2 regions of the Caproicibacter sp. BJN0012 genome follow, and region 2 is predicted to be linked to the other one. Evidence: riboswitches for the same ligand, from Rfam matches in the RefSeq annotation. Region 2 holds a riboswitch; the other holds the start of a gene.
The links. A riboswitch is a leader RNA that binds a small molecule or an ion and turns the genes downstream of it on or off. The one in region 2 is predicted to bind thiamine pyrophosphate.

Region 1 (15,363 bases), 1.5 Mb from region 2:
TTAGGAATGGAACGAAGCAGCCCTTTTGTGTAGCAGTGCTTTGGATTATAAAAAATTTCATCCGTCGTGCCGATTTCGACGATCTTTCCGGCGTACATCACCGCGATGCGGTCGCAGACATCGGAAACGACGCCAAGGTCATGCGTGATCAGCATGACGGACATATTGATTTTTTGTTTTAATTCCACCATCAGTTCCATAATCTGGGCCTGAATGGTCACGTCGAGCGCCGTGGTCGGTTCGTCGGCGATCAGCAGCTTCGGTTCGCAGGCCAGGGCCATCGCAATCATGACGCGCTGGCGCATTCCGCCGGAAAACTCATGCGGATACTGCGTCAGACGTTTTTCGGGTTCGTTCACGCCGACCAGATTCAGCAGTTCAATCGCCCTTTGCTTACGTTCTTCGCGATTTTTATCGGTGTGAAGTTTGAGCATTTCGGTCAGCTGATTCCCGATGGTGAAAACGGGATTCAGGGAAGTCATGGGATCCTGAAAGATAATGCTGACTTCTTTTCCCCGGATTTTCCGGAATTCCTTTTCGGAGAGCTTCTCGATCTGATGGCCGTTGAAATTCACGGTTCCGCCGACAATTTTGCCCGGCCGGTCGACCAGTCCCGTCAGGGTATAGGCGGAAACGCTTTTTCCGCTTCCGGATTCCCCGACAATGCCGAGGACCTCCCCGTAATCCAGCGTGTAAGAAACGCCGTTGACCGCCTTCACTTCTCCGGCAGGGGTAAAAAAGGACACTCTCAAATCGTTGATGTCAAGCAAATGTTTCTGGTTCATTTTTTATTCTCCTTCAGCTTTGGATCAAACGCATCCCGTAAACCGTCTCCAAACAGATTGAAGGAGAGAATGATAATGCTGATGGCAACGGATGGAGCGACGAGCAGATAAGTATAGGATTCGATTCCGCCCAGCGCGTCGGAGGCGAGGGAACCAAGGCTGGCCATCGGCGACATCACGCCAAGGCCGAGAAAGCTCAGAAACGCTTCCGTGAAAATCGCCCTCGGAATTTCCAGCGTGGTGGTGACGATCAGGACGCTGATGCAGTTCGGAATCAGGTGCTTTGAAATAATCCGTTTGCTGGAAGCGCCGAGTGCGCGCGCGGCCGTGACAAATTCCTGTCCTTTGAGCGACATGACCTGTCCGCGGACAATTCTTGCCATGTTGACCCAGTACAGCAGACTGAATGTGATAAAAATGCTGACCATCGGGACACCGAGGCTTTGCAGCCAGGACAGCGATGGATGCGTGTCGAAAAGTTTTGTCAGGGGTTCCTTCAGGGTGACCTGAAGCAGAATGATCGTCAGCATATCCGGGATGGAATAGATGATGTCCACGATCCTCATCATGACGAGGTCGACCACGCCGCCGAAATATCCGGAGATCGCGCCGTAAATCGTTCCGATCAAAAGGACCAGAATGCTGGCGATGATGCCGACCAGAAGGGAAACCCTGGTCCCCATCATCAGACGGATCACCATGTCGCGTCCGTGCATGTCCGTGCCGAGAATGTGGGGGAAGACACTGCCGCCGGCCTGTATGGTTTTCATTTCTTTCTGAGAATACTGCATCGGGTGCAGAAATTCACTGCCGCGAATCTGCTGGTCATAAGTATATGGATAAAAATTAGGCATGACAAAGGCAAAGACCATGACTAAGACGATCACGACAAAAGCCGTCATTGCTATTTTGTTGTGAAGAAGCCGACTGAGAGCGTCCCTCCAAAAGGTGGTGCTTTCCCTCATGACGACAAGCTGCTGCTTTTCCTCCTCGTCCGCGGGCAGAAAATCGTCCGTTCTTAATTGAAGAGTAAACGGGTTCTTGAATGCTTCCATTTCCATTATCCTCCCTTACTGCAATGAGATCCGCGGATCGATCAGTTTATAACAGAGATCAACAACCAGGTTCATCACTACAATCAGGACGGCTAGGAATATGGTTGTGCTCATAACCAAAGGATAATCGCGCGCCGTGATGCACAGGATAAACTCACGGCCGAGGCCCGGAATGTTAAAGATGCTTTCAACCACGAAGCTTCCGGTGACTGTGTAGGCAAGCAAAGGCCCAAGGTAGGTAATGACGGGTAAAATGGCGTTGCGCAGAGCGTGCTTATACAGCAGCACAAGCCTTCCGACCCCCTTGGATTTGGCTGTCCGGATGTAATCCTGATCAAGGGCGTCGAGCATGCCGGAACGCATCAGCCGGGTGATGTAGGACATCGGGTAGAAAGCCAGCGTGACGCACGGCAGAATGTAGGCGGAGAAGGAGCGCAGCCCGAACGTAGGCAGCCATTTCAGCTTCACGCCGAATATGATCATTAAAAATGTCGCCATCACAAAGCTTGGGACCGCGATTCCCAGGGTTGAAACAACCATTAGGGCGCGGTCTGTAAAGCGTCCCCGGTTCAAGGCGGAAACGGACCCCATGATGACTCCCAGAATCAATGCAAGCAAAATGGAGATTCCGCCAAGCCTGGCGGACACCGGAAATGCCGTGAGAATAATGTCGTTGGCGGAGCGGCCTTTCTGTTTCAAGGAATCCCCAAGGTCGCCCTTCAGCAGATTTCCCATATAGGTCAGATATTGCTGCGGCAACGGTTTGTCGAGGCCGTATTTCGCATTTAATGCGGTTAAAGTCTCTTTCGGTATATTCTTTTCGCTTAAGAACGGGCCGCCGGGAATCAGATTCATCAGCGTAAAAGTGATGATGGATATGAAGAAAATTGTCAGTATGGCATAACCGGTTCTTTTTATGGCAAATGCTCCCAAAAAAATATCCCCCTTTTTCCTTCTATTTATTAGAAACGGCAGGTACATTCCTCGTTGAATGCGCCTGCCGCTCAATAAATCTTCATGCTAGAATATTACTGTATGACTTATAAATATTCATTGCTGGAATTTTTATAATTTTGCACCGAAAAACCCGCTACGTGAATTAACCGAGCGTTTCACATGCATTATGTAATTGCCAATCACTCCGTTTATCATGGGAACTGGCGCATTAAGTCACGATAGGCAAGGCATCTTATTTTTATCTTCGATCAATGTATGGAAACGCCGATCTGCTGAAACCCATACCGCTATGCTTCTTTACGGAGAGATAAATTCCTCCCCGGAACCTTTACCACTTCCCATGGCTTATTTCAGTTCGTCTTTTTGCTGGTATCGTCCGAAAGCATGATGAAAGTTAAAAAATAACTGATGCTGAACTCTCACATGAATTTAAATAAAAGTATAGTTGAACATTTTATAATTGTCAAGGCCAAATTTGTGCCCGCGCCATGCCCCTTCCGGCTGTGCTTTGAATAATTTTAATGGAAATGGAAGAATATTCATTGGATTGTAGACACCTCAATAAATTCCGGCGGATGGGCTGTTGCCATGGAGGGTGGTGAAAGCGGGAAATGGCCGAGGAATTCTGTTCAATGGCGGGGATTTGCAGTTGCATAATTTTTAATCCGGCATGATTGACAGAAAACCTGAAAAAAGATATAATAACAGAAAACGGGGGGAACTCGCTCGAGTTGAGAAGGTAAAACCTGACCCTTTGAACCTGTCGGTTAATACCGAAGTAGGGAACGTGCATTGAGTTTTCGATTGGCGTTCGCCTGTTTTTGGCGGACGCCTTTTTAACTGAATATCGCGGGGGGACTCAAATCGAGTTGAGAAGGTAAAACCTGACCCTTTGAACCTGTCAGTCAACGCTGTCGTAGGGAGCAAAGATGAATCAGCCCGCCGCATGTCCGGCGGGTATTTTTTTGCCGTTTGAAACCCCGTTTTTATGGAGAAAGGAGAGTTTGGATTCAGCGCATTATATATAGAAAGAGGGGACGATATATCAAAAATCTTCTGACGATCGCGGGTTCCGACTGCAGCGGCGGGGCAGGGATTCAGGCGGACCTGAAAACCTTTGCCGCGCACGGCGCTTACGGCATGAGCGTGATCGTTTCCGTTGTGGCGGAAAACACCTCCCGCGTCCTTTCCGTCTGCGATCTCGAACCGTCCGTGATCGGGGACCAGCTCGACGCCGTGTTTGAGGATATCCGGGTGGACGGCGTAAAGATCGGAATGCTGTCCGGTTCGGCGCAGATGCGGGCGGTTGCGCGAAAGCTCCGGCAGTACGGGCCGCCCGGCGTGGTGCTTGACCCCGTGATGGTGGCCAAGGGAGGCTGTGCCCTGATGCATCCGAATGCGCTGCAGACATTGAGGGAAGAACTGCTTCCTCTCTCGTATGTTCTGACGCCGAATCTGCCGGAAGCGGAAGCGTTGACGGGAATCAAAATCGAGACTTTGGACGGCCGGAAGCGGGCTGCCGAGAGGCTGCGCCGGATGGGAGCCGAAAACGTCCTGCTCAAGGGCGGGCATCTCTCCGGCGACGCGGAAGACCTGCTGTTTGACGGAAACGAGTTTACCATATTTACTCACGAGAGAATCGAAACGGATAATACACACGGGACAGGATGCACGCTTTCCTCCGCCATTGCCGCGAACCTTGCGGAAGGGATGTCCGTGCCCGAAGCGGCGCGCGCCGCGAAGGAGTATGTGACCGCGGCGATTGAACATGCTCTGCCGGTGGGGAAGGGGCACGGCCCGACCAATCACTTTTATTTTATGAAAGGAATCAGACGATGAAGAATGTTCAGACTCAGATGGAAGCCGCGAAAAAGGGCGTTGTTACAAAAGAGCTGAGAGCGGTCGCCGCCAAAGAGGGGATGGAGCCGGAAAAGCTCCTTGCGCTGGTCGCGGCGGGCCACGCGGTGATCCCGGCGAACGCCGGCCACACGGCGCTTTCCCCGGAAGGGGTCGGCGAGGGCCTCGCGACGAAGATCAATGTGAACCTCGGCGTTTCCGGCGACTGCAAAGATTATGGGACAGAGCTTCAAAAAGCGGAGCTTGCGGCCCGGTTCGGCGCGCACGCGATCATGGATCTGAGCAATTATGGCAAAACCCGTGAGTTTCGGCAGAGGCTGATCGCCGAGTCTCCCGCGATGATCGGAACGGTCCCCGTGTACGACGCGGTCGGTTATCTGGAAAAGGACCTGCTGGAGATCACCGCCCGGGATTTTCTGAAAGTTGTTGAGGCGCACGCCAGAGAGGGCGTGGATTTTATGACGGTCCACGCCGGGATGAACCGCCGGGCGGTCGAAGCGTTCCGCCGGCAGGGGAGGAAAATGAACATCGTGTCCCGCGGCGGCTCGCTGCTGTTCGCGTGGATGGAGATGACCGGGAATGAAAATCCGTTTTTCGAACATTACGACGAACTGCTTGACATTCTGCGCGAATACGACGTGACAATCTCTCTCGGCGACGCCCTCAGGCCCGGCTGCCTGGACGACAGCACCGACGCCGGCCAGATCGCCGAGCTGATCGAGATCGGGGATCTGACCGAGCGCGCCTGGAAGAAGGACGTCCAGGTTCTGGTGGAGGGACCGGGACATATGGCGATGAATGAAATTGCTGCCAACATGGCGCTGGAGAAGCGCCTGTGCCACGGCGCGCCGTTTTACGTTTTGGGCCCTCTGGTGACGGACATTGCCCCCGGCTACGACCACATCACCGCGGCCGTCGGCGGAGCGATCGCAGCGGCGTCGGGCGCGGATTTCCTGTGCTATGTCACTCCGGCGGAGCACCTTCGCCTGCCGGACCTGGACGACGTGAAGGAGGGGATCGTCGCAAGCCTGATCGCGGCGCACGCGGCGGACCTTGCGAAAGGGATCCCGCACGCGCGTGAGCGCGACAGCAGGATGGCGCAGGCCCGCAGGAACATGGACTGGGACGAGATCTTCCGGCTCGCGATCGACGGAGAAAAGGCGCGGCGGTATTTTGAAAGCACGCCGCCCGCCGACCGCCACACCTGCTCCATGTGCGGAAAAATGTGCGCCGTCCGGACGACCAACCTGATCCTCGAAGGGAAAAAGGTTACGTTCTGTTCTGAAAAGTAAGGAGGAAAAGCATTGAATCAAATCACAAAGGATGCGGCGGAGGTCCTCTCGGAGGTCCGCCGGAAGTCCCCGCTGGTCCACAATATTACCAACTATGTCACGGTGAACGACTGCGCCAACGCGCTGCTGGCATTTGGGGCTTCTCCGATCATGGCGGACGACATCGGGGAGGCGGCGGACATCGCTTCCATTTCATCGGCTTTGGTGCTCAACATCGGCACGCTGAACCGGCGCACCGTTGAATCCATGCTTGCCGCCGGCGCGAAAGCGAATGAGCTCGGAATTCCCGTCGTGCTCGATCCGGTCGGGGCCGGCGCCTCCGCTCTGAGAAACCGGGCCGTGCGGGAGCTTCTGAAACGGATTCGGATGACCGTCCTGCGGGGCAACCTCTCCGAACTGTCCTTCCTCGCGGGGATCCGGTCCGCGACCAAGGGCGTGGACGCGTCCGAGGCCGACAGCGGGAACGACGCCGTCTCGGTCGCCGTTTCGGTTGCGGAGCAATACGGCTGCGCCGCGGCGGTCACCGGGGCGGTGGACGTCCTGTCCGACGGAGAGCGGACGGTAAAGATCCGCAATGGACACCCGATGCTTTCCAGCGTAACGGGAACCGGCTGCATGACCTCCGCCCTGGCGGGAGCCTGCGCCGCCGTGAGCCACGACCCGCTTGCCGCGGCGGCGGCCGCGGTCGCCGCCATGGGCATTGCCGGGGAGCTCGCCTATGAAGCCGCCGGAAGCGCCGGGACGGGCGGCTTCCACATCGCGGTGATCGACGCTCTGAGCCGTCTGGACCCGGCGCTGTTTGAAAAGAGGGCGAAGCTCGATGAAGCCTGAGATCGACTATACCCTGTACTTATGCACGGACCGACGCCTCATGAGCGCCGATACGCTGGAGGAGGCGGTGGAACAGGCGATCCGGGGAGGCTGCACGCTGGTCCAGCTTCGGGAGAAAGACTGCTCCTCCCTTGATTTTTATCGCACGGCGCTCGGCGTCAAACGGATCACGGACCGCTGCGGAATCCCGCTCATCATCAACGACCGGGCGGATATCGCGCTCGCCGTTGGAGCGGCCGGCGTCCACGCGGGCCAGAGCGATCTGCCCTGCGCGGCGCTCCGTGCCATGCTGGGAGACGACAGGGTGATCGGGATTTCAGCCGCGACCGTGGAGGAAGCCGTCCGGGCGCAGCGGGACGGCGCGGACTACATTGGCGTGGGGGCAATGTTCGCGACGGGAACAAAGACGGACGCCGGGCTGGTGTCGATGGAAACGCTCGCGGAAATCCGTCGCGCCGCCGCGATCCCGATCGTGGTGATCGGCGGGATCGGCCCGCAGAACGCCGGGCGGTTCCGCGGCACGGGAATCGACGGCCTCGCGGTGATTTCCGCGATCCTGACGAAACCCGACATTGCCGCCGCCGCGAGGGAACTGCGCGCGCAGTTCCGTCCCTGAAATCATTTTTGGCGGTGTTGCGCTTTGAAAAAATTAGGAGCTTCCTCCCGCATCATGCGCGAGAAAGCTCCTTTTGTCAGTTGTTCTTTTGGCGGTCCGTGTAAATCTTTACCGTGTCCCGCAGAAATTTTGCCAGCCCCGGCCGCATCCGGTCGTAATAAGCGGTGAACCGGGGATCGTCCACATACATCTGCGCCAGCGCCGCGTGGGCTTCCGGCGTGTAGGTCTCCCAGGTGAAGGAAAGCCATTCGCGGTGCAGGGCGGCGGCCTTCTGGGCAGTCTCTCCGGCCGGGTCGCCCGTCTGAAACGCTTCGAGAAGCGTTTCGTTAAGCGACCGCTCAATGTCCTGGAACCGTCCGTATTCCTGTTGGGTCATTCCGAGAAGTTTGCGGCTGCTCCGTTCGACGGCCTTGGTGCCGTACTTTTTGCGGATTTCCTTACCGTAGCGCCGTTCGTTCTGTTTTACCAGATTTTCTTTGAATCCTTCGAATTTTTCGCTGTCGGTCATGGATGATTCTCCTTTCTCGCAGGCGAGCGTTTTTTCCACATTGCGGATCAAAAGATCGAGGCGGGCCCGCTGCCGAAGGAGAAGCTCGCGATGGCGGCGGAGCGCTTCGGCGGCGCTGAATCCGGGTGAATCGAGAATTTTCCCGATTTCCTTCAGGCCGACGCCCAGTTCCCGGTAGAAAAGGATCTGCTGCAGACGGCCCACTTGGGCGCCGCCGTAGATCCGGTATCCGGAAGGACTCAGCCGTGCCGGTTTCAGCAGGCCGGTTTCGTCGTAATACCGGAGAGTGCGCGTGCTGATGCCGGAGAGTTTCGCCAGCTTTTGGATCGTATATTCCATCCTCGCTTCCTCCTTTCAAACAGATCCTATCGCTTGACGCCGCGTGAATGTCAATCCCCTTTTTGAAAAATTTTAAATAATTCGAGTCGATTTCTAATACGAAATATTTGCCGGACTTGTCAAACCGTGTCGTTTCGGGTATAGTATTAGCATGACAGATGAAAACGGACCAGTCCGCCGCCTTTTGCGGTCGTCCGGAACCATTTGTTCAAGTCGATTTCCTTTTTCATCCCCTCGTCCAGGATCTCAGCGATAGCGGCGTTCCCGTCGGCTTCGTATTCCAGGGAGACCACGGTGACCCAGTGCCATGAATCCAAAATTTTTTCCTCTCCACAGTCCAGGTTCAAAAAGGCGACTGGCGTGTCGGCGGACAGCGCCGAATGCAGAAACAGGAGAAGCTGCCCAAAGTCCGGGCGGGAGCAGCGGAAACCCGGGATTTCAAACGGTTCCGTGCCGATGCGGAGCGACTTTGCTTTTGCGTAGGACTGCACGCCCTTGCATAACAGTTCCGTATTCGGGATCCCCATTGCGGTCGGCTTTACGTGCCGCCAGATGTCCTCCATGAAATCCGGGCTTTCTTTCCGGCTGACCGGCCGGTCCAGCCCAGGTATGGAGCGGGATCTTCCGAGGTAATACAGAATGTTGGAAACAGCCGTCGGCCCGCAGCCGGAGAGGCGCTGCCATCGGGTCCGGAACCACTCCTGGTCAAACCCGTAATAGTTTTGCCCCTCTGCTTCACCGTCAATTAAAAAATAGCCGATCTTTTTTAACGCGATCGATATCATGGAATTTCCTTTCCTTGTCCCTTGTTTTTTTCATCATATCACCGCGCGCGGGAATGCGCCAGCGCGTATTTTTATGAAATGAGAGATTTACGATGAAAGTGCTGATTCTTACTTCAAAAAGACGAATTGAAAAGTATACGGATTTTTCAAAGATCCCCGGCGATTGGAAACTGGTTTTTCTCGACAGCGTCTATGAGGAAGAGGAAGCGATCCAAAAGGGAGGGGATGCGGATTTTATCGTCGTGGACGCAGTCAGCCCCGTGTCACGCCGCCTCATCGGGCAGATGCCGAAGCTGCGCCTGATCCATTCGGAGGGCGCCGGGTTTGAGCGGATCGACCTGCAGGCCGCGCGGGAGGCGGGCGTTTATGTCTGCAACAACGCATCCCTCAACAGCGGGGCCGTGGCGGAGCAGGCGATTCTGCTGATGCTTGCCCTCCTTCGCCGCTTTCAGGAGGGGGACAATTTGGTCCGGCGGGGAAAACAGGGACAGGCGAAAAGCTCCTTTATTCTGGACGGGATTACGGAGCTCGAATCCTGCCATGTGGGAATCGTCGGTTTCGGCAGTATTGGGAAAGCCACGGCGAAACGCCTTTTGGCCTTTGGCTCCAAAGTGAGTTACTACGGCAGGCACCGGTTGGGCGCGGAGGAAGAAAAGAAGTTCGGCGTCAGCTACCTTCCGCTTTCGGAGCTGGCTGCCTCGTGCGATATTGTCAGCCTGCACCTGCCGGTGACGCCGGAGACGACCGGCCTGATCGACCGCGAGTTTTTGAGGCGGATGAAACCTTCCGCGGTTCTGGTCAATACCGCAAGGGGGGAGATTGTGGACCAGGCCGCCCTGGCGGATGCGCTGGAAAGCGGGACCATCGCCGGGGCCGGGCTGGATACGCTGTCCCCTGAACCGGCGACGCTGGAAAATCCGCTTCTGCGTCTGAGTGAAAACTGCCGTTACCGCGTCATCTTTTCACCTCATATCGGCGGAACGACAAATGGTGTTTTTTACCGGCTGCACAGAAATATTTGGAATAATCTTTTTCTGTCGGCGGAGGGAAAGCGCCCGAACAATGTCGTCAACGGGCTTTGACGGCGTTTTGGGAAGGCTTGTCCGTGCTCGTTGAATCCGGAAGTTAAAATTTTCTCTCTCTCCCGCTCAAACTCTTTTCTGAAATGGGTTGGCGATACATAGAATGAACCGGGAGGGATTAATATGAATTTACCCAACAGCAGCGCCGAGGTAACCTTTCAGGAAAATCACCGGGAATTTATCTACCGCGGCACGGCAGTTCTGACTCTGTCCGTTCAATTCCCTGTCGTCAAACTGAGCGGGAATCCTCAGGCACAGGCCAGGATCAATTCAAGGTTCCGGGCGCAGGCGGCCGATTTTTCAAGATATGCGGCGGGAACGCTGTATCGCCAGGCCGTTCGGGACTATCACAGCGCGCAGGAGCACGATTATCCGTTCCGGGCGTATGATGCCGTCATGAAATACGAGGTCACGATGAATCAGGAGTGCTATTTCAGCACCTACCGCGATCGGTATGAGTTTACGGGCGGCGCGCACGGAACCACCGTCAGAGCTTCGGACACGTTCAGCCTGCAAAGCGGAAGAAGGTTCGCCTTGTCCCACTTTTTCGCACCTGGTGTAAATTACCGGCGGATCGTGGTTTCGGAAATCCTGAAACAGGCGGAACGGAATATGCAGCAGAATCCGGGAATCTATTTTGACGACTACAAACATTTGATTTTAAAATATTTTCGTCCGGAAAATTACTACTTAACCCAGGAGGGAGTGGCGATTTACTATCAGCAATATGATATCGCCCCTTATGCGACCGGTATTGTAACCTTTATTATTCCCTATGATTTTCTCGGGATTACACTTTCCTGCTCCGGCAGATAGTTTACCGCAAAGAGTGATCGGGCGGCCAAAAGGGCCGCCTGCCGATTTTTCGGAAATCCGGCCCCTTCTTGATATTCCGGGCGGCAGATTTCGCGTAAGCAGCCGATTGAAGGATTTTCATATATTAAAGTATATTGACGGAAAGAGGAGCATCCTTGAAACTTGAGTTTTTGCATCAGGGGACCGAGCAGCGCAGAGAACTGATTCTTCACGGAAGTATCCTGCAGACTCTCCTGATGCTGTCTTTGCCGACCCTCATGATGAGCGTGATCCAGGCGCTGCTGCCGCTGTCCGACGGTCTGTTTATCAACAATGCGGCGGGAACGCTTGTTGCCAGCGCGGTGACCTACAGCGAGCCGGTCATCAATATGATGATTTCGCTTGCGCAGGGGATCAGTGTGGCTGCCATGGCGATCATCGGGCAGGCCAATGGCCAGGGTGATTTTGAGCGGGTCAGGCACATTTCCGCGCAGATTGTTATTTTCGCCTCCGCCGTGGGCCTTTGCGCCGCGCCCCTGTCCGCGCTGGCGGCTTTCCCCGTGTCGGCGAACGTGGACCCGGAAATTTCACACAATGTGTTTCTTTACATCAGCCTTTATTCGTTTGTTCTTCCGTTTTCTTTTTTAGAGAGCATTTACAACGCGATTAAAAACGCCACGGGAAAACCGGAGGCGACCTTTGTCCGGATGCTTCTTCTGCTCGCGCTGAAAATCCTGTTCAACCTGCTGTTCATCGTTCTGCTCCGCCTGGAAATCGTGGGCTGCGTCCTTTCTTCCCTGTGCTCCAATGTTCTGATCTGCGTCTGGATGTTTTACGAGCTGTTTGTGGGAAAGGGAGAGGACAAGCTGTCTTTGCGCGGCTTTCATTTTGACTATGATTTGATCCGGCAGCTCATCCGGGTTGGCATTCCCGCCATGCTTGCGAGCCTTATGTTGAACCTGGGTTTCTTTCTGATCAACAACGAAACCCAGAAATACGGCGCGGTCGTCCTTAACGGACAGGGCATCGCGAATAATATTACCGCCGTATGCTTCAATCTTCCCGCGGCGTTCGGCTCCGCGGTGACGACGATGGTCAGCATCAATATCGGCGCCGGCCAGGTTTCCAATGCGAAGCGCTCCTGCTGGGTAGGCTGTGTGGCAAGCGTGGTGACGGCGCTTGCGATTATCGCGGTGATCGTGCCTCTTTCTCCCTATCTGACAGTGCTGTTTACCCAAAAAGCCGATGTCCTTGACATTGCAAACCGGGCGCTGCATATCTATACCTACTCCGTCGTGGGGTTCGGTGTCTGCATGGCGGTGCAGGGCGCCTTTATCGGGCTCGGAAAAACGACGGTCCCCCTGTTCCTCGGGGTGCTGCGCATCTGGCTCTTGAGGTATCTCTTTATTCTGGCAACCGAACAGACGCTTCAGTATTACTCGGTTTTCTGGGGCAATCTGTTTTCCAATTACATGGCGGCGGTGATCGCCGTTCTGATGATTCTGCGGGTGCGGTGGGTTTCGACGCTCGATAAATAAAAATCGGAGCCGGAACCCGAGGATTCCGGCCCCTGAAATGGGGAAATGAAGATCATACGATGTGTGAAATGACGATGTTTGCCTGTACGGGAACAGCGGCGTACAGAACGGTGGCTCCGGTTGTGTTGACCAGTGCGAAAGTGGCGGGTGTCGCTCCGACGGTAATAAGGGCGCTGCCGAAAAGCTCTCCGGTAACCGATGGCATGGTGCTGGCGATATCGGTGGTACCGTTTAAACGCAGCGAGAATTCCACGGAGGCCGGCCCGGCAGTCCCATCGACGGATACCCACCAGCTTACTTCATAGTTCCCGGTTGCCGAAATGGTGAAAATTCCCGTTACGGGGGCGTAGACAATGGACGGGCTTGAAGTGTTCAGTACGGAGTCAAATAGCACGTTCGTTCCGTCAGCCAGTGTCACTGCACTGCTGTCTGTCAACTGTGTTTGAATACCTACCAGGGCAACTGCCGGCCCGGTATCTCCAGTCGGTCCAGTGAATCCGGTCGGCCCGGTATCTCCAGTCGGCCCGGTATCTCCGGTGGGTCCGGTGAAACCAGTCGGTCCGGTGAAACCAGTCGGTCCGGTGAATCCGGTCGGCCCGGTATCTCCGGTGGGTCCGGTGAAACCAGTCGGTCCAGTGAATCCGGTCGGCCCAGTGTCTCCGGTCGGCCCGGTATTTCCGGTCGGTCCAGTAAAGCCTGTGGGTCCGGTATCTCCGGTCGGCCCGGTATCGCCAGTCAGCCCGGTATCGCCAGTCAGCCCGGTATCTCCGGTGGGTCCGGTGAAACCAGTCGGCCCGGTATCTCCAGTCGGCCCGGTATCTCCAGTTGGCCCAGTAAATCCGGTTGGCCCGGTATTTCCGGTCGGTCCAGTAAAGCCTGTGGGTCCGGTGTCGCCCGTTGGCCCGGTGAAGCCTGTCGGCCCGGTGAAACCCGTTGGTCCGGTGTCGCCAGTCGGTCCGGTGTCGCCAGTCGGTCCGGTAGCTCCTGTGGGTCCGGGGTCACCCGTGGGTCCAGTAAAGCCCGTAGGTCCGGTAAAGCCAGTCGGTCCCGTAACACCTCCGGAGGTACCGGTCGGTCCGGTTGGCCCTGTTGGTCCGGTCGGGCCGATGCAGCAGAAAGGCCTGTTACGGTCACAATTTTGGAAACAGCCGCTGTGAGGGAAACAGTGTTTTTGGAAGCTTGTATAAAAATCCGAATTAAATCCGGTGTACATGATTCATCATCCAATCGTTGGGTAAATTAAATTCCGGTTCATTATATGAGCGCGTCGGTTCTGCCGTTCCGGCGAAATTGACGGGAGAACGGCAGAAGAAGGACTCCGATGGCACCCGAAAGATAAAAATAGGGAGCGTACCCCATTGTACGCTCCCCGGGAGGATCCGGAACAGACGTTCCTCACCCCGCACTTGTTAGTATGAATCTTTGAAATTTAATTTAGACATACACGAAAAAAATTTTTTAAGATTTTTTCTTTCCCTGGAATGACCTGCCTGACTGCATTTTTCCAGCCGGTCCGACGGTTTTTGCGAACCGGTTCGGTGAGGTCTGGACAGCTTTTGGACGGTTCGTAGGATGGATCGCTGACGCCTTTGGCATGGGGTTGGCGGAGCGGTTTCCATACGGCCGGTTCTGCGCCGGAGAATGGGATACCGCGGCAGAATGCTGAGGCGCCGGGGACTTTATGGGCCTGGAGGGACCGGGACTTTTTTGCTGTCTGCCAGATGGCGCATATACACAAAATGGAAAGGGAACTCCCATTGACATTTTTAATCAACTCCTTTTCCATATCATATGCAGTTTTCCGGTTCTGTGGTCTGCGGCGAGCATTAACCGACGACAATCCGTTGATTTAACGAGTGGGCCCAGCCTAAAAGCTGCCGGCTTTCCATTTTCCTGATTCCGCGACAGCCATGCGGTCACAGATTTCATTTTCCGGATGCCCCGCGTGCCCTCTCACCCAGTTTACCGTTACGTGGTGCGTTGCCAAAAGCTCAAGAAGGGTCTCCCATAAATCGCTGTTGAGGGCCGGCTTTTTGTCGGCTTTCATCCAGCCGCGTTTCCGCCAGCCTTCGGCCCAGCCTTTGGAAATCGCATCGCATACATAGCGGGAATCGCTGGTCAAGATCACATCGCAGGGCTCTCTGAGCTGTCGCAGAGCTTCAATCACGCCGGTCAGCTCCATCCGGTTGTTGGTTGTGACAGCTTCCCCGCCGCTCAGCCTTTTTTCCCGGCCGCCATAGCGCAGGATTGCGCCCCAGCCGCCGGGTCCCGGATTTCCGCTGCACGCCCCGTCCGTAAAGATCTCGACCCGCTTCATAACATCACCGTTCGTCTTTATAGATTTTTATAGCGGACTTATTATATCACAAAGGCCCGCAGCTTACAAATTTCAGAACCTGCGGTCTCAATCCGAAGATTTTTATGGCCCCCTTCGTTTAGACGACTCTTAACTGGCCATAATAAAATCTGTTGACAGCTTTTGGGAATCAAGGTACAATATATAGGATATTTGTGTTCGGATTTCGGCAATTCGCGGGTTCAACCCGCTTTTCAGACATAAAAAAAGCAGTTCAATTACATTTTTGCGCGGGCTCGGTGCAGCGTAAAAGGGTAAATTAATAAAGGAGAGCCAGATCCGTTTGGTCCGATTGCCGACGGATTCTAATGGCTGTACCCAAAAACGATGGAGGTTATTTTGTGGCAGAAAAACAATTAAATATGGATTCGGCTGAGCGTAAGGGCGAGGAGAATCAAAAAGTCGGAACGTTTCAGGAAAAGCGTCCCGAGCTTTATCAGAAGATTACTCCGCCCCGAAATTCTGCTCAGAAGCAGACGCACCCGGCTGCGCGGCAGGGCAGGCGCCCCGGCGTAAAAAAGAATGCGGGCGGGCAGGATGCCGCTGCGCATCGGGACTTGGCACGTC
Region 2 (15,363 bases):
TTGCGGACCTGAGGCTCGGTGGCTCTTAACCCTAATTTCTTCTTACTTCTACTCTTGCGCTCAGGCCGCGCAGGCCCCTCCTTTCGTTCAAGGGTGAATTAAAATAGCAAGTGCAACAGGAGGGTAGAAAGAGTCCACAAAAAGCCAAATCCATGATACAGTAGGAGTTGAAAAGACACCACTGAAGGAGAGGCTTTTTATGGACTACCACCATCTTACACCAAAAGAGCGCGCATTGATAGCCCAATTGTGGAATAACGGGATCAGTATGAGGCAGCTTGCACGCAGGTTGCAAAGGGATCCGGGCACAATCAGCCGGGAGATCAAGAGGAACCGTTCGGGACAAAAATATCTTAGCGTTCCGGCACGGGCCCGGTACCTTGAACGGCGAATGGAATGCCGCCGGAAGAGGCTGTATCAAAACCCACGTCTGACAGCTTACATATCCGAAAAGCTTGAATTGTCATGGTCGCCCGAACAAATTGCCGGAAGAATCCGGTTAGACTATCCGGATGACCGGGACATGAAAATCTCGCACAGCAGCATATATCGGTCGCTACGCGCGGACTTGCTGCCACGTTCCGTACAACTTACGATGAAACTGCGTCACTATGGCCGTCAGCATGGAGAAACTCGTGGGTACAAGGCCGGGGCGCGGGAAATCCGGGAGAGAAGCAAAGAAGTTCTACGCAGAAAGAGACTTGGAGACTGGGAAGCTGACACGATCGTGTTCGGACAAGCAAAACGCGTTTATTTGCTGAATGTGACCGACCGAAAAAGTCGATACTGCTGCCTGGCCGTCCTGCGCAACATCAGACGGGAAGAAGTCATGCGGGGCTTTGAGTTCTTCTTTGAAGGCGGAAAGGTTCCGCTCCGCACGGTAACGTCGGATCGAGGGATCGAATTCAACTGCCACCGTGAATTTGAGAGCCGCTTTGAAGCGTTGTATTATTACACTCGCCCAGCCTCTCCGTGGCAGAAGCCAACTGTGGAAAATACGAACGGATTGATTCGTCAGTTTTTCCCCAGAGGAACCCGTTTTACAGAACTTACCCCAGAAGCCGTGGCATTTGTCATGGAGCGTCTCAACGACCGCCCGCGTAAATGTTTGAATTGGAAAACTCCTGCTGAAGTCATTTCTTCTTATCTGTTGCACTTCACTTGACAATTCACCCGGAGCCGAAAGGAAGGGCCTGTCCGGCCTGAGGACAGAAAAAGAAAATAGAAGAAATTTTGGGTTAAGAGGCACTTGCTAAAGGCAAACATATAATCGCCACCCGCGCCCCGGCCAAAGAAAAAATAAGGTTAAGGGGAACCGGGCCATAGGCCCACAGGAATCCGGCCTGAGGACAAAAAGATAGAATAGAAAAAATTGGGGTTAAGAGGCCCGGGCGCCAAGCACTCAAAAACCGATAAAATATCAAATCAAATATTACCTGTTGAAATTTGGTAAATTAAGGATTATAATAGAATCGCAAGGTAAATAAAAAACGCAATGCAGAGGCAAGGTGTTACGAGCACCCGCCTCCTGCATACGGAGAACCACCCTCCATATACCACGGAATTCACCGCGCATTGCAGGACCTATTATACTTCCTTTTTCTGTTTTTGTACAGAGGGGGGAAGGATGATCCCCTGACCTGATTGCGCGCGCGCCGGTGTATGGAATGACAAATTCCGTACCGGCGCTTTTTGTTGCCTTGCGGGCGGCGATTGCCGCGCCCGGCCGAGGCTGAACCCCTCGGCGGCTGCGCGGCGTCACGCCGCCCGCCGACGGAATTCCGGTAAGTGTGAAGAGAAGAATGTGGACAGAAGAAAACCCGACCATCCCGGCGCAGTGAGAGAGATTCCGCCGGCAAAACAGGGAACGGAGCGCCTTACCTGATGGCGCTCCGTTCCCGATTTTTATTAACAATCCGTTGTATTCCTCAATTATAATACAAAATGAAAATATTTGCCTTTTGGCAGACAAGGACGCACAGTGTCTTTCGCGGCTCCGCCGTCCACGCTTTTCGCCTTCGGGAGATTCTTATCTCCGTCCCGCCTGTCTCAGCCCGCCTTCTTCTGTGTGCTGACCGGCGGGCCGTAGTCCGCGGCGACTCGCCGCCTTTCGCTTTCGGGAGTATCTAACCTCCGTCCCGCTAAACAAAGCGAACGGCTTTTTGCCGTTCCGACCGGCGGGCTGTAGGTGCGGCGGCACGCCGACGGGAGTTTCTTCCCGCTGTCCCGCCTGTCTCAGCCGACCGATTCACCGTTTGCTGACCGGCGGGCCGTAGTCCGCGGCGACTCGCCGCCTTTCGCTTTCGGGAGTATCTAACCTCCGTCCCGCTAAACAAAGCGAACGGCTTTTTGCCGTTCCGACCGGCGGGCTGTAGGTGCGGCGGCACGCCGACGGGAGTTTCTTCCCGCTGTCCCGCCTGTCTCAGCCGACCGATTCACCGTTTGCTGACCGGCGGGCCGTAGTCTGCGGCGACTCGCCGCTTTTATTTTCTGAAACCGGAAAAGAAATAGATTTCCTCCGTGTCTGCCGTCATATCGATTTGAAACAGCCCGGAAAATTCCGCGGCTTCTTCTTCCGCGGACCGCAGTTCCCAGGAAATGCGGCCGGTCATCTTTCCGTTGTGGCGGCCGTTGATGGCAGCCCGGCCCGTTCCGTGCGCGATCATCAGCCTTCCGCCCTTCCTCAGCATGGAGGCCATCTTTTCCGCGAGCCGCTTTTTGTCGGGGAAATGGGGGTACGCGTTGTAAATCAGAATGGTGTCGAACCCCGATTCGCGGAGCTCGAAGCAGTCCGAGGCCACCGTGCGCAGCCGCCCGTCGGAAAACTTTGCGCGCGCCCGGCCGATCATTTTCTCCGAAAGGTCCGTTCCAAGAAGAAACGCGGGATTCCTGGACAGGATTTCAGGAAACAGGACCCCCGTCCCGCAGGCGATATCCGCCACGCGGGAGCCCTCTTTTACTCCGGACAATGTCACGATCGCCGCGATCTTTTCCGGTCTGCCGCGGTCCAGGCAGTCCCATGTCTCCGCGCAGCGGTCGAAAAATTCCCTGATTTCCCCGGTCTGAGATGCTGTCTCCATCAATTCGACTAAGCCCTTTCCCTTCTAAATACGCTCGCCTTTTCCAGAGCCAGAACGATCACGGGGATAAAGACGATCTGGATGATGATTCCCGGAACGGCCTGCACGAACGAAGCGGAAAGGAAGGCGGCGAATCCGTAGGGCTTATCCGCCATTCCCAGGAAAACCGCGTTCGCGGCGCCGGAAACCACTCTTCCGCCCAGCATGGCGCAGATTAATGCGGGGTACACGTTCCAGCGCATCTTTCTGTAAAACAGACCGGTCAGAAGGCCGTAGGCGCAAAGCTCCAGCATCATGGCGGCCGCCGTCGGGAAAATGGGCGGCATCCCGGTCAGCAGGGAGGAAAGCAGCGGCACGATCAAACCGCAGACGGCGCCGTACTGCCAGCCGAACAGCAGGCCGCAGAGCAGAACCGGAATGTGCATGGGAAGAAAGACCGAACCGGCCCCCACCATGTGGAACAGAACCGGCAGAATCAGGCCGAGGGCGATGCAGAGCGCCGCGCCGGTGAGGTTTACCGTCATTGATTTTTTCATGATTCACAACTCTTTCCTGATAAAATAAAAAATGAAACCGTGAAAAGACCGTTTCATACGGTTTCCCTTCATGGTTTCATTATGATTGCAATTATGAAATTTTACTGAAATTTTACCGATGGGCGAAAGCCTTCGTGGCTTTCTTTGTTTTTATTTTATCCCAGCAGGCGAAGAATGTCAAGACGCACAGCGTCTTTCTTGCCTGCGGCGGACCTCCGGTCGGGACGCGCCTGCGGCGGACGCACAGCGTCTTTCCCGCCTGCGGCGTTCCCGGCTTTGGTTTTGGAGAGTTGCCAACCTCCGTCCCGCCGCCGGGAGATTCCCGGAACAGTCCTACCCGGAAAAACTGAAAAATTGCTCCGTTTTCAGGGGTAGGCTGAAGAGAGCGGCGGCACGCCGCTCAGAGGAAACGCCTGAGCGGCTTGTAGAGCAGCGCGCCGACCACAAGGCAGACGGCGAAGTCGGGAAGAACGTACGAGCCGTTGTAGGCGATGGAATAAAGCCACAGGTGGCCGTGCCATTCGTCCGGCAGCCAGGAGGCGTAGGCCGTCACGCCGGAGATCACATGGCTCAAAAACCGCAGGAAGACCGCCGTGAACATCCCCGCGACGAATTTCGGGAAGCTCTTGCCGTAGATGCCCGCAAGGCCCAGGCAGGTGAACGCGAGAAGGTAGTCGAATGCGAACGACGCCGCCACCGCGACGGGAGTCAGGCCCCAGGACATCACCGCCGCGACGTCCAGCAGGAGCTGGATCACGCCGTAGGTAAATCCCGTAAGGACCCCCCATTTGAACCCGTATTTGTAGCCGATCAGCAGCACCGGCAGCATGCTGCACAGCGTCACCGACCCGCCCAGCGGCATCTGGTACACCTTGATCAGGCTCAGCACCGTTGCAAGCGCCAGCATGATCGCGCTTTCCACCAGCCGCAGGTTGGCGGCGTTCATGCCGGAATTGCTCTTTTCATTTGTCATTGCTTTTGTCCCTCCATTTTGTCCGGAATTCCGCTATGGAGAACAAAAAAACGCCCCGCGGCCTGCGCGGAGCGTGATTTTCGTTTTCCTACGCTGGCATTATCCAGATCAGGTTATGGGTTTCAGGCGTCGCTTCGCCTGCTCTCAGCCGGGAAATACCCAGCACCCCTTTTCAATTTTCAAAATCATCATACAACAGGAACCGCTATTTGTCAATCAGAAATCCGCGCAGGTCTTCCACCGTTCTGGAAAAATGCTCCCCGCCCTCGCGCTCCATTTCCTCCCGCGTGCCGAATCCGTACAGGACCCCGACAAAGTTCGTGCCCGCCCTGCGCGCGCCCGCCGCGTCGTATTTCGTGTCGCCGATCATGACGGCGCGGGACGCGGGAACGCCGAAGTGCTCCAGCGCGGGGCGGATCAGAAACTCCTTGCCGCTGCCGCGGTCGGAGTCGCTCTCCGCCGAGACATAATCAAAATGCGGCGAAAGGCCGAAATAATCCAGGATTCGCTTTGTCGGGGTCGCGGGCTTCGAGGTCACGACCGCCAGCTTTGCCCCGCCCAGCCGCAGCTCGTCCAGAAGATCGAAAATGCCGGGGTATACCTCGTTTTCAAAGGCGCCCCGCTCCGCGTAGTATCTGCGGTAGTCGCCGATCAGCTCGGCGGTCGTCTTTTCCGTCATCCGGGGAAAAAGTTCCTTCAGCATGTTGAGGAGCGGAGGACCGATGAACCGGCGCAGCACCTGCGGCCCGGGGACCGGCCAGCCGACATGCCGGAACGCTTCCCTCAGCCCGTTGGTGATCCCCGGCCCGGAGTCCGTCAGTGTGCCGTCCAGGTCGAACAGGATCAGATCACAGCGAAGGCTCATTGAGCCACCGTGTTTTTCCGCTCTTCCGCCTTCTTCATAAACCGCTCGCCCGCCACGCTGACGCGCACATGCGTCCCCGTCGCGACGACTCCCGCGTTGTCGCGCGCTTCCAGACGGAACCGGAACGTCCTTTTTTCATGCTCTTCCAGTTCGGCGGTCACCGTGACCTTGCAGCCAGGCGCCGTCGGAGCCAGATGCTCCACGGTGATTTTCGAGCCGACGGTCGTTTCGCCGTCCGAGAGATACCCCGCGGCGATCTCCATCGCCGTGTTTTCGAAAAAGGCCGCGACAATCGGCGTTGCCAATACGGGCAGAAGCCCGCTGCCCATGCGCGAGGCGAGCATTTCCTGAGAAACGGTGAATTCCTTTGTCAATCGGGTGTCCGGCATTGTAATTCCCTCCTGATGCATGATATAATAATACGATTCTTTCGCACGGCCTCTTGTTCCGGGCCGTCTCCGCTGCCATTATAACATATCCAGCGGAAGATTTCATCCTTTTCACGGGTTCAATTTTAAGACGGGGAGGCGGCCAAATGCCGGAAAAAAGCGCCGCGCCGAACGGGCGCGGCAGGATTTATTTAATGGACGAGCTCCGCGGTTTCGCCGTGTTCTGCATGGTGTTTTACCACGGCTTTTACACGTTCGGGTATCTGTTCGGAAACGACGTCGGGATTTATTTTTTCCGGTTCTTCATGCCCGCGGAACCCTTTTTCGCCGGGATGTTCCTGTTTATCTCCGGCATCGCCTCCAACCTGACGCATTCCAATTTAGCGCGCGGGACAAAGCTGCTGGCCGTCGCGCTCGGCGTGACGCTGGTCACCTGGATTTTTTTGCCGGAGGACGTCATCACGTTCGGCGTGCTGCATTTCCTCGCGGTGTGCATGATCCTGTTCGGCCTTCTCAAGCCTTATGCCGACCGCTTCCGGTTTTCGTGGGTCCCGGTCCTCGTCTGCTTTGCCCTTTATTTCCTGACGCGCGGCGTTCCGTACGGAACCCTGGGCTGCGGCCGGGGCCTCGGCATACCGCTGCCGGAGGGACTCTACGCTTCCGCCTGGCTCGCGCCGCTCGGCTTCCCCGGCCCCGGCTTTGAAAGCTCCGATTATTTCCCCATGCTGCCGTGGATTTTCGTTTTCGCGGCGGGGACCTTTGTCGGCAAGCTGGCCGGGGCGGGCAGATTCCCGGAAATCGCCTACCGCTCGCAGGTCCCCGTTCTCTCCTGGTTCGGGCGCCACGCGCTTGTGCTGTACCTGTTCCACCAGCCGGTCATCTACGGGCTGTGCCTGCTGCTCAAACAGGCCGCGTCCTATTTTTCCTGAACCTTGGGCTCCGCCGTGATCTCCACCCGGTTTCCGTCCGGGTCCAGCACGCAGCTTTCAAAGCAGCCGTCGCCGGTATGCCTGGGGCCGCTCACCACGGGAACGCCGCCTGCCCGCATCTTTTTTGTCAGATTTTCCACCGCTTCTTCCGATTCGGCGGAAAACGCGAGGTGCGCGTAGCCCGCGGTAAACTCGCCGCGCACGGATTCTTTCAGGTGTGTGCGGTGCATCAGTTCCAGCGCCGCGCCCTGCCCGAAACGGACAAAGCGGGAGGAAAAGCCTTTCTCAGGGTTTTCATACGCCGGCCCGGCCTCGCCGCCGAACCACCGGCAGTAGAAGTCTTTCAGTCTTTCCAGGTTCAGAGTGTAAATTGCCGCGTGGGTAATGGTCATACTCAGACTCCTCCGTTTTTTCCCGCCGTGTGCCCGCAAAGACGGATTTCCGGCGCCGCGCGGGAAAATCGATTTTCTATATTTTACCATATTCACTGTCCGAAAAGAACGGCTATTTCATGATTTTTGGAGGGATTCCCATGGATCCGATCACCGAACTGACCCGCCGGTTCAACTTACAGGAATGGCAGGTGAAAAACGTCGTCGAGCTGATCGACGCCGGAAACACGATTCCGTTCATCGCGCGCTACCGCAAGGAGGCGCACGGCTCGCTGGACGACCAGGTTCTGCGCGAGATCGCGGAGCGCCTCGACTACCTGCGCTCGCTGGAAAAGCGCCGGGAGGAAGTCAAAACGCTGATTGAGGAAACGGGCCTTCTGACCCCGGAAGTGACGGCGGAGCTGCAAAAGGCGGAGACGCTGGCGGAGATCGAGGATATTTACCGCCCGTTCCGACCCAAGCGCAAAACGCGCGCCTCCGTGGCGAAGGAAAAGGGGCTGGAGCCGCTCGCGGAACAGATCGGAAAGCAGGGGCCGGGCGAACCGGTCCTTCTCGCCCAATCCTATGTGAATCCCGAAAAAGGGGTCGAAACGCCGGAGGACGCGCTTGCGGGCGCGCTCGACATTCTCGCGGAGCGCGTTTCCGACAACGCGGAGATCCGCCGCCGGCTGCGCGTGGTCGCGTCGGCCCACGGCATTTTGGTTTCAAAGGCGGCAAAGCCGGAGGAAGACAGCGTTTACGCGCCGTATTATGATTTTCATGAGCCGGTGAATAAAATCGCGGGGCACCGCGTGCTGGCAGCCGACCGGGGGGAAAAGGAAGGCTTTCTGAAACTGTCCGTCGAGCTGGAACGGGCGCGGGGGCTGTCCATCGTCTTTTCCGAGTGCGTCAGGGGGGACACGCCCTGCGCCCGCGCGGTCCGCGCCGCGTGCGAAGACGCCTACGACCGGCTGATCTTCCCGTCCATCGAGCGGGAGATCCGGAACTCCCTGACGGAGGCGGCGGACGAGTCCGCGGTCAGGGTGTTCGCGGTCAACCTGCGCCAGCTGTTCCTGCAGCCGCCGGTGCGCGGCAAGGTCGCGATGGGTCTCGACCCGGGGTACCGCACGGGCTGCAAGGTCGCCGTGGTGGACGCGACCGGGCGCGTGCTCGACACCGGGGTAATCTACCCGACCCACTCGCAGGCGAAGGTGGAGGAGGCGAAGGAAACCGTGCGGCGGATGATCTTAAAACATCATGTGGAGGTCATCGCGATCGGGAACGGCACCGCGTCCCACGAGACGGAGGAATTCGCCGCCGGGGTGATCCGCGAGCTGGACGCGGGCGTTTCCTACATGGTGGTCAGCGAGGCGGGCGCGTCGGTGTATTCGGCGAGCAAGCTGGCGGCGCAGGAATTCCCGGAGTTCGACGTGACGCTGCGCAGCGCGGTCTCGATCGCGCGGCGGCTCCAGGACCCGCTGGCGGAGCTGGTCAAAATCGACCCGAAGGCGGTCGGCGTGGGGCAGTACCAGCATGACATGCCGAAAAAGATGCTGGATTCCGCGCTTTCCGGCGTGGTGGAGGACTGCGTCAACTCGGTCGGGGCCGACCTGAACACGGCCTCCCCGTCGCTCCTCGAACACATCGCCGGAATCACGCCCGCGGTTTCGAAAAACATCGTGGGGTACCGCGAGGAAAACGGCGCGTTCCGCAGCAGGAAAGAGCTGCTCAAAGTGCCGAAGCTCGGCCCGAAGGCGTTCGAGCAGTGCGCCGGATTCCTGCGCGTACCGGAAAGCGAGGACCTTCTCGACCACACCGCCGTGCACCCGGAGTCCTACGCGGCGGCAAAGGCGCTTTTGAAGCTGTGCGACTACAGCGCGGCGGAAATCAGGCGCGGCAGTTTCCCCGGCCTCACGGAAAAGGTGGAGCGGATTGGCCGGGAAAAGGCCGCTGCCGAAACCGGCGTGGGCGTGCCGACGCTGCTCGACATCGTGGCGGAGCTGCAGCGCCCGGGCCGCGACCCGCGCGACGAGCTGCCGAAGCCTCTGCTCCGCACCGACGTGATGAAGCTGGAGGATCTGAAACCCGGCATGGAACTGACCGGGACGGTGCGCAACGTGATCGACTTCGGCGCGTTTATCGACATCGGCGTGCATCAGGACGGGCTGGTTCACGTTTCCCAGATCTGCGACCGGTTCATCAAGCATCCCTCGGAGGTGCTGAAGGTCGGGGATATCGTCAAGGTATGGGTGCTGTCGGTCGACGTGAAAAAGCAGCGCATCTCCCTGACCATGCGCGGCGGCGAGTCGCCGCGGACTACGGCCCGCCGGTCAGCAAACGGTGAATCGGTCGGCTGAGACAGGCGGGACAGCGGGAAGAAATTCCCGAAGGCGAAAGGCGTGGACGGCGGAGCCGCGAAAGACGCTGTGTGTCCACCGTGGGCACGACCGGATAAATGGGAATAAAATCAGGCCGCGCGGATGCATCGGCATTCGCGCGGCCTTTGGTCTGCGGCCCCTGTTTTCCGGAGGGCGGGCCATGGGATGGACCGGGGAATCAAGTAAACTTCCTCACATACACTGTAATGCACCGGCATGGTGCGCGCCGTCTTCCCCCGCCGGACCGTTCCCCGTCAGGGGCTTCGGCAAAGCGGAAGACCGGCCTTTAACCGGCCTTTAAAATGTAAATTCCTTTTCACGCGTTCTGCTCTGCACTCCCCGCCCCCGGCCGGAAACAGGAAACCCGGCGGCGTGCCGCCGCTCCCTTCGGCCCGGACACACAGTGTCTTTCGCGCCTGCGGCTCCCAACGCTTTGGGAGCCGGGGTTTGAAAATGCGCAATGTTCCATCGGGAGAGTCCCGGAACCGTCCTGCCAAACCGAGCTGCGAATTTTCGCTGTTCTGTCCGGCAGGCTGAAGATGCAGCGGCACGCTGCCTGCAGGGCACAAAAAAGCACCGGTACGGAAATTTTCATTCCATACACCGGCGCGCGTGAAAAGCAGGTCCGTTTTTTCGTCCCCGGCTTTCCCCCCCTCTGTACAAAACAAGGGGAAAGAGGTATAATATACCTGCAAATGCGCGGTAAAAACCGCTGTGTATGGACCCTCGTTCCATATGCAGGGGGCGGGGTGTGTCAGCACCCTGTCCCTGCTTTGCACTTTTTATTGTGCCTTACAAGTCCTATTATAATCCTTAATTTACCAAAATTCAACTAAAAATCTTTCTTTAATATTTGTTTATAAATTTTTTGGCCAATGCCCCTAACCCAAAATTCATCTTAATTTATCTTTCTGTCCTCAGGCCGGATTTCTGCGGGCCTGAGGCCCGGTTCCCCTTAACCTGTTATTTCTTCTTATTTTCTCTTTTGCGCTCCGGCCGCGCGGGCCCGTACTTTCGTAATCAGACGAAAGTACGCAAAGCCTGAGTCGGGGGGAACTTCAACTTCCCAACGGGAGGGGCACCTAAACGTCCCCCCCCGACGCCCCCCGGCACCTGTCATGAAGAACAGTTTTGTTATTAAGCCAGAGTTTCCCATTGGACGTTCCAAGTTATTAGCTACGTGCGAAAAGGTAATTTTCTGAAAATTTTCGGCTTTTAGGTAAATACCCTGTGGCTTCAGCTTTTCAGCCCCCGTCGTCAATGAAAAGCTGTTGTTAGAAGAACAGAAAAAACTTCTTGACGGCTCCTGGGGGGGTCAGGGGGACCATCCGGTCCGGACGCGCCTACGGCATGCACGGCTTAAAAAGCATTGTTGCTTCCCTGTTTTTCGCCGCTCCGGGAAAGGAAAGCGTAGATGCAGCGGTACGCTGCCCCCCGTGCGAACTTTGCCTCCTTTCGGACGGAGCCGAAAGGAAGGGCCTGTGCGGCCCGAGCGCATAAGTGCGTCCCTGTCCGGCCCGAGGACAAAAGGTACCGCCGCACGTTGCGATTTTTTCCACAAGGCTTTATAATATGGTTGAAAAGAGGGGACAGGATTATGGATGAAAAAGCAGGTGAATTCATCGAATCCCTTTACCGGCGGAAAGAGACGCTGACAAAAGACGAATTCGTCCGGCTGACGGAATGGAAGGATTTTATTCCCGTGGTGGATGATGACGTCGCGCGTTTTCTCCGGCTGGTTCTGGCCATGAAGAAGCCGAAGCGGATTCTGGAAATCGGCACGAGCATCGGGTATTCCGCAACAAATATGGCGCTGGCCGCGCGGGAATACGGCGGCAGGATCATCACGCTGGAAAACGATCCGAAGGCCGCGGCACAGGCGCGGGAAAACTTTCGCCGGGCGGGAGTCGATTCCGTCGCCGCGGTCCGGGAGGGCGACGCGCTCTACCTGCTTCCGGCGCTGGGCTCCGGCTCGTTCGACCTTGTGTTCCAGGACGCGGACAAACGCCTGTATTCCCGCCTGTTGCCGGAGTGCATCCGGGTCCTGGCGCCGGGCGGCATTTTTCTCGCTGACGACGCGCTGTTCCCCGCGATGGACCTCGATGAAAAATGGCAGGATCTTGTCGCTCCCATGGAGAAGTTCGACCGGCAGGTCGCGGCCTCGCCGGAGCTTGTCAGCACGCTGCTGCCGATTGGGGACGGCCTGATCTGCGCCGTGAAAAAAGACTGAAAAAGAGAGAGGATACACAATGAAACTGGGAATCGTCGGACTGCCGAACGTCGGCAAAAGCACGCTGTTCAACGCGATTACGAACGCGGGCGCACAGGCCGCGAACTATCCGTTCTGCACCATCGAGCCAAACGTCGGCGTGGTCGCCGTTCCGGACAAGCGGCTGGATAAGCTGGCCGAACTGTACCACCCGAAAAAATACACGCCCGCCACCATCGAATTCGTGGACATCGCCGGATTGGTTCGCGGGGCGTCCAAAGGCGAAGGGCTCGGCAATAAATTCCTCGCAAATATCCGCGAATGCGACGCCATCGTCCATGTGGTGCGCTGCTTTGAGGACGACGATATCGTCCATGTGGACGGCGGCATCGACCCGAAACGCGACATCGAAACCATCAACACGGAGCTGATCCTCTCCGACCTTGAGGTGCTGGACCGGCGCATCGAGCGCACGCAGAAAATGATCAAGGCCGACAAAAAATACCAGGCGGAGCTGGACTTCTTCCGCAGGGTCAAGGGCGTTCTGAACGAGGGGAAAGCCGCCCGGACCGTGGAGTGCACGGAGGACGAGGCCGCGCTGCTCGCCTCTGTTTCGCTGCTTTCCAACAAGCAGACCATCTACGCCGCGAACATGAGCGAGGGCGATTTTTCCGATGGAATCGAGCAGAACCCGTATTTCAAAGTCGTAAAGGAGCACGCCGAAAACGAGCACGCGGGCGTTCTGCCGATCTGCGCCGAAACCGAAGCGCAGATCAGCGGCATGGAGCCGGAGGAAAAAGAGCTGTTCCTCTCCGACATGGGACTGTCCGAATCCGGCCTGGACCGCCTCATCCGCGCCTGCTACGCCCTGTTGGGGCTTATCTCCTTTCTGACCGCCGGAGAGCCGGAGGTGCGCGCGTGGACGATCAAAAAGGGAACCCTGGCTCCGCAGGCTGCCGGGAAAATCCATACGGATTTTGAACGCGGCTTCATCCGCGCCGAGGTCGTCTCCTACGACACCCTGATCTCCTGCGGATCGATGGCCGCCGCAAAGGAAAAAGGACTGGTAAGAAGTGAAGGAAAAGAATACGTCATGCAGGACGGCGACGTGGTTTTGTTCCGCTTCAATGTGTAAGCCGTGACCGGCGGAGCCGCGAAAGGCCGAACGGCCCGGGACAGCGACGTGGTTTTGTTCCGCTTCAATGTGTACCGTGACCGGCGGAGCCGCATCCCGGCTGGACGATTATCGAACCCGGTTTGGCGGAACGGAAAGTTTTCAGCCTCCGTTCCCGCCAAACGAAATTGTTCTACAGCGCTCTGAACGGCGGGCCGCGCGGCAAATATGCAGGTTCCACTAGAAAAGATTTTTCATAAAAATTAATAATAATTCCTATTATTGTATTGATTTTTCTTTCACGGCGTGATATACTAATGCCAACATCAGAAAAGAACCGGATTCGCCCGGTTAAATTTAAAGTATTAGGAGGAAATACACATGGAACTCAAAGGAAGCAAAACCGAAAAAAATCTGCTGGCGGCATTCGCCGGAGAATCACAGGCAAGAAACAAATATACTTTTTACGCGTCTCAGGCAAAAAAGGAAGGCTATGAGCAGATCGCCGGAATTTTTGAGGAGACCGCGAACAATGAGAAAGAGCACGCAAAGCTGTGGTTCAAGTGTCTGAACGGCGGCGGGATCAAGCCGACCGCGGACAATCTGCTGGACGCGGCCGCCGGGGAACATTATGAATGGACAGACATGTACAAAAATTTCGCCGACACGGCGGAAGAGGAAGGCTTTAAGGAAATTGCCGCCACGATGCGCCTGGTTGCCGGCATCGAGAAGACGCACGAGGAACGCTACGCAAAACTGACCGCAAACCTGAAAGACAACCTCGTGTTCCAGTGCGCGGAAGAAACCGTATGGGTCTGCCGCAACTGCGGTTATGTTTATGTGGGCAAAACCGCCCCGAAGGTTTGCCCGGCCTGCAAACATCCCCAGGCTTATTTTGAGCGCAGGGCTGTTAACTACTGATTGCAATTTTAAACATGTTTATAACAAATGGGAAAACGCTATTTACGCGTTTTCCCGTTTGTTATTTTAGCTGTTCTTTGGGTTCAGAGAACTTGCCGAATCACGTTATTTCCATTTACAAACAAGCTCTAGTCATCCCGCCGATACTCCAGGATCTCCCCGGGCTGGCAATCCAAAGCCCTGCAAATCGCGTTGAGCGTTGAAAAACGGATCGCGCTGATTTTACCGGTTTTCATTTTGGACAGATTGACATTTGCGATTCCCACTTTTTCGGACAGTTCCTTTAAAGAGATTTTCCGATCCGCCATCACCCGGTCCAACCTGAGAATAATCGCCATTTTCACACCCTCACAAAGTTTCGTCGGATTGCTTTTGAAGCTCGATTCCGTATTCAAAAACAAGCGAGAGGCAAAACACGACCAGGCCCAGAACAAAAATGATTCCGCCGAAGGACGTAATCAAAACCTCTTTCTGCCCGTTGGCCGCCGGACGAACGGCGTTGGAAACCGATTGAAAAATGAATTGGACCGGTTCCACCGCAATCAGCAAACCGGACGCGAGCTTCAGCTTTTTGACGTTCTCCCTCACAAAAGGGGATTTGTCTTTCAGGGTCTGTAAAAACCGGCCCATTAAAAACAAAACGGCAAGGAAAACAACGTTCGTAAACACATTTGAGAAAGTGATAATCCAGAAGCCGCCTGTTCTGTCCATCCGAGGAGCAAAGAACGTGCCGGGCAGAACAGCAGTGAGAAGGGAAAGGGCGACGGACAGGGCAATGATTGCCTGCACGATTCTTACCGCAGCCAACACGATCTTTCCGCTTTTTTCAATTTTCAGAAAGTTTTGATTCATAGAAAACACCTTCCACACTCAATTTGGTCTTAGTATAGCACGAATATTAATGATTTTCAATAATAAATTAATGTTTATCGTAAATATCAGTATTTTGAACTATATCATAGATCAAAAAAGATGTATCATAAAATAGTAAAAGAATTTTGAAAAATTCGGGAGGAATGAGAATGATGGACATCGGGAACTGCAAATATGTGGCAAGCTGCGTGTTTACCAGGGAGAAACCGGAATTAAGCGAGAAAATCCAGGAGTATTTAGAACGGCGGTTTCATATGGAAATCATACGGTGCTGCGTCCCCAACTACAAGCTGGAGGAATTTACGGCGCAGATGCCGGAATGGCTGCGTCCCCGCTGGAGGGCGACGCCGGATTTTCAGAATTTTTCCGAGGGCGACACAATGGTCTATGTCTGCCACAACTGCGCGGCCATCTTTCAGGAGACAATGCCGCAGGTGAAACGGCTCTCCCTGTGGGAGCTGATTTTACAGGACGAGGAATTCCCGTTTCCGGATTACTCGCATGAAAAAATGACAGTGCAGGATTGCTGGCGTTCGCGCGACAACCTCGCCGAGCAGAAAGCGGTCCGCGCTCTGCTTCGGAAAATGAACGTGGAGATTGTGGAGCAGGAGGAAAATTACGAAAAAACGCAGTTCTGCGGCGTTTCCCTGTACGCGCCCTCTCCGGCAAGGAATCTGAAACTGGCGCCGAAACGATTCGTTATGGACGCAAAGGGAAAATTCATT

Region 1: it holds a riboswitch for thiamine pyrophosphate, as region 2 does, so the genes downstream of both, thiD (bifunctional hydroxymethylpyrimidine kinase/phosphomethylpyrimidine kinase) here and VA597_RS00170 (energy-coupled thiamine transporter ThiT) in region 2, are expected to answer to the same signal.

Annotation. Positions count from the first base shown of each region.
Region 1 is NZ_CP142518.1:1,494,854-1,510,216, forward strand. It holds gene VA597_RS07205 (ABC transporter ATP-binding protein) at 1-785, opposite strand, end outside; gene VA597_RS07210 (ABC transporter permease) at 782-1,840, opposite strand; gene VA597_RS07215 (ABC transporter permease) at 1,856-2,773, opposite strand; TPP riboswitch at 3,502-3,600, shown strand; gene thiD (bifunctional hydroxymethylpyrimidine kinase/phosphomethylpyrimidine kinase) at 3,842-4,636, shown strand; gene thiC (phosphomethylpyrimidine synthase ThiC) at 4,633-5,946, shown strand; gene thiM (hydroxyethylthiazole kinase) at 5,959-6,777, shown strand; gene thiE (thiamine phosphate synthase) at 6,767-7,393, shown strand; gene VA597_RS07240 (MerR family transcriptional regulator) at 7,470-8,240, opposite strand; gene VA597_RS07245 (hypothetical protein) at 8,387-9,025, opposite strand; gene VA597_RS07250 (2-hydroxyacid dehydrogenase) at 9,118-10,107, shown strand; gene VA597_RS07255 (DUF3298 and DUF4163 domain-containing protein) at 10,231-10,923, shown strand; gene VA597_RS07260 (MATE family efflux transporter) at 11,079-12,440, shown strand; gene VA597_RS07265 (hypothetical protein) at 12,493-12,858, opposite strand; gene VA597_RS07270 (hypothetical protein) at 13,870-14,226, opposite strand; gene rnhA (ribonuclease HI) at 14,308-14,757, opposite strand; gene VA597_RS07280 (ribonuclease J) at 15,138-15,363, shown strand, end outside.
Region 2 is NZ_CP142518.1:23,620-38,982, reverse strand. It holds gene VA597_RS00190 (IS30 family transposase) at 200-1,165, shown strand; gene VA597_RS00185 (class I SAM-dependent methyltransferase) at 2,484-3,080, opposite strand; gene VA597_RS00180 (ECF transporter S component) at 3,089-3,616, opposite strand; gene VA597_RS00175 (hypothetical protein) at 3,751-3,966, shown strand; gene VA597_RS00170 (energy-coupled thiamine transporter ThiT) at 4,017-4,589, opposite strand; TPP riboswitch at 4,658-4,769, opposite strand; gene VA597_RS00165 (HAD-IA family hydrolase) at 4,795-5,454, opposite strand; gene VA597_RS00160 (thioesterase family protein) at 5,451-5,843, opposite strand; gene VA597_RS00155 (heparan-alpha-glucosaminide N-acetyltransferase) at 5,990-6,772, shown strand; gene VA597_RS00150 (VOC family protein) at 6,760-7,164, opposite strand; gene VA597_RS00145 (Tex family protein) at 7,305-9,500, shown strand; gene VA597_RS00140 (hypothetical protein) at 10,818-11,021, shown strand; gene VA597_RS00135 (O-methyltransferase) at 11,119-11,751, shown strand; gene ychF (redox-regulated ATPase YchF) at 11,771-12,865, shown strand; gene rbr (rubrerythrin) at 13,226-13,765, shown strand; gene VA597_RS00120 (helix-turn-helix domain-containing protein) at 13,894-14,103, opposite strand; gene VA597_RS00115 (DUF2975 domain-containing protein) at 14,114-14,617, opposite strand; gene VA597_RS00110 (hypothetical protein) at 14,788-15,363, shown strand, end outside.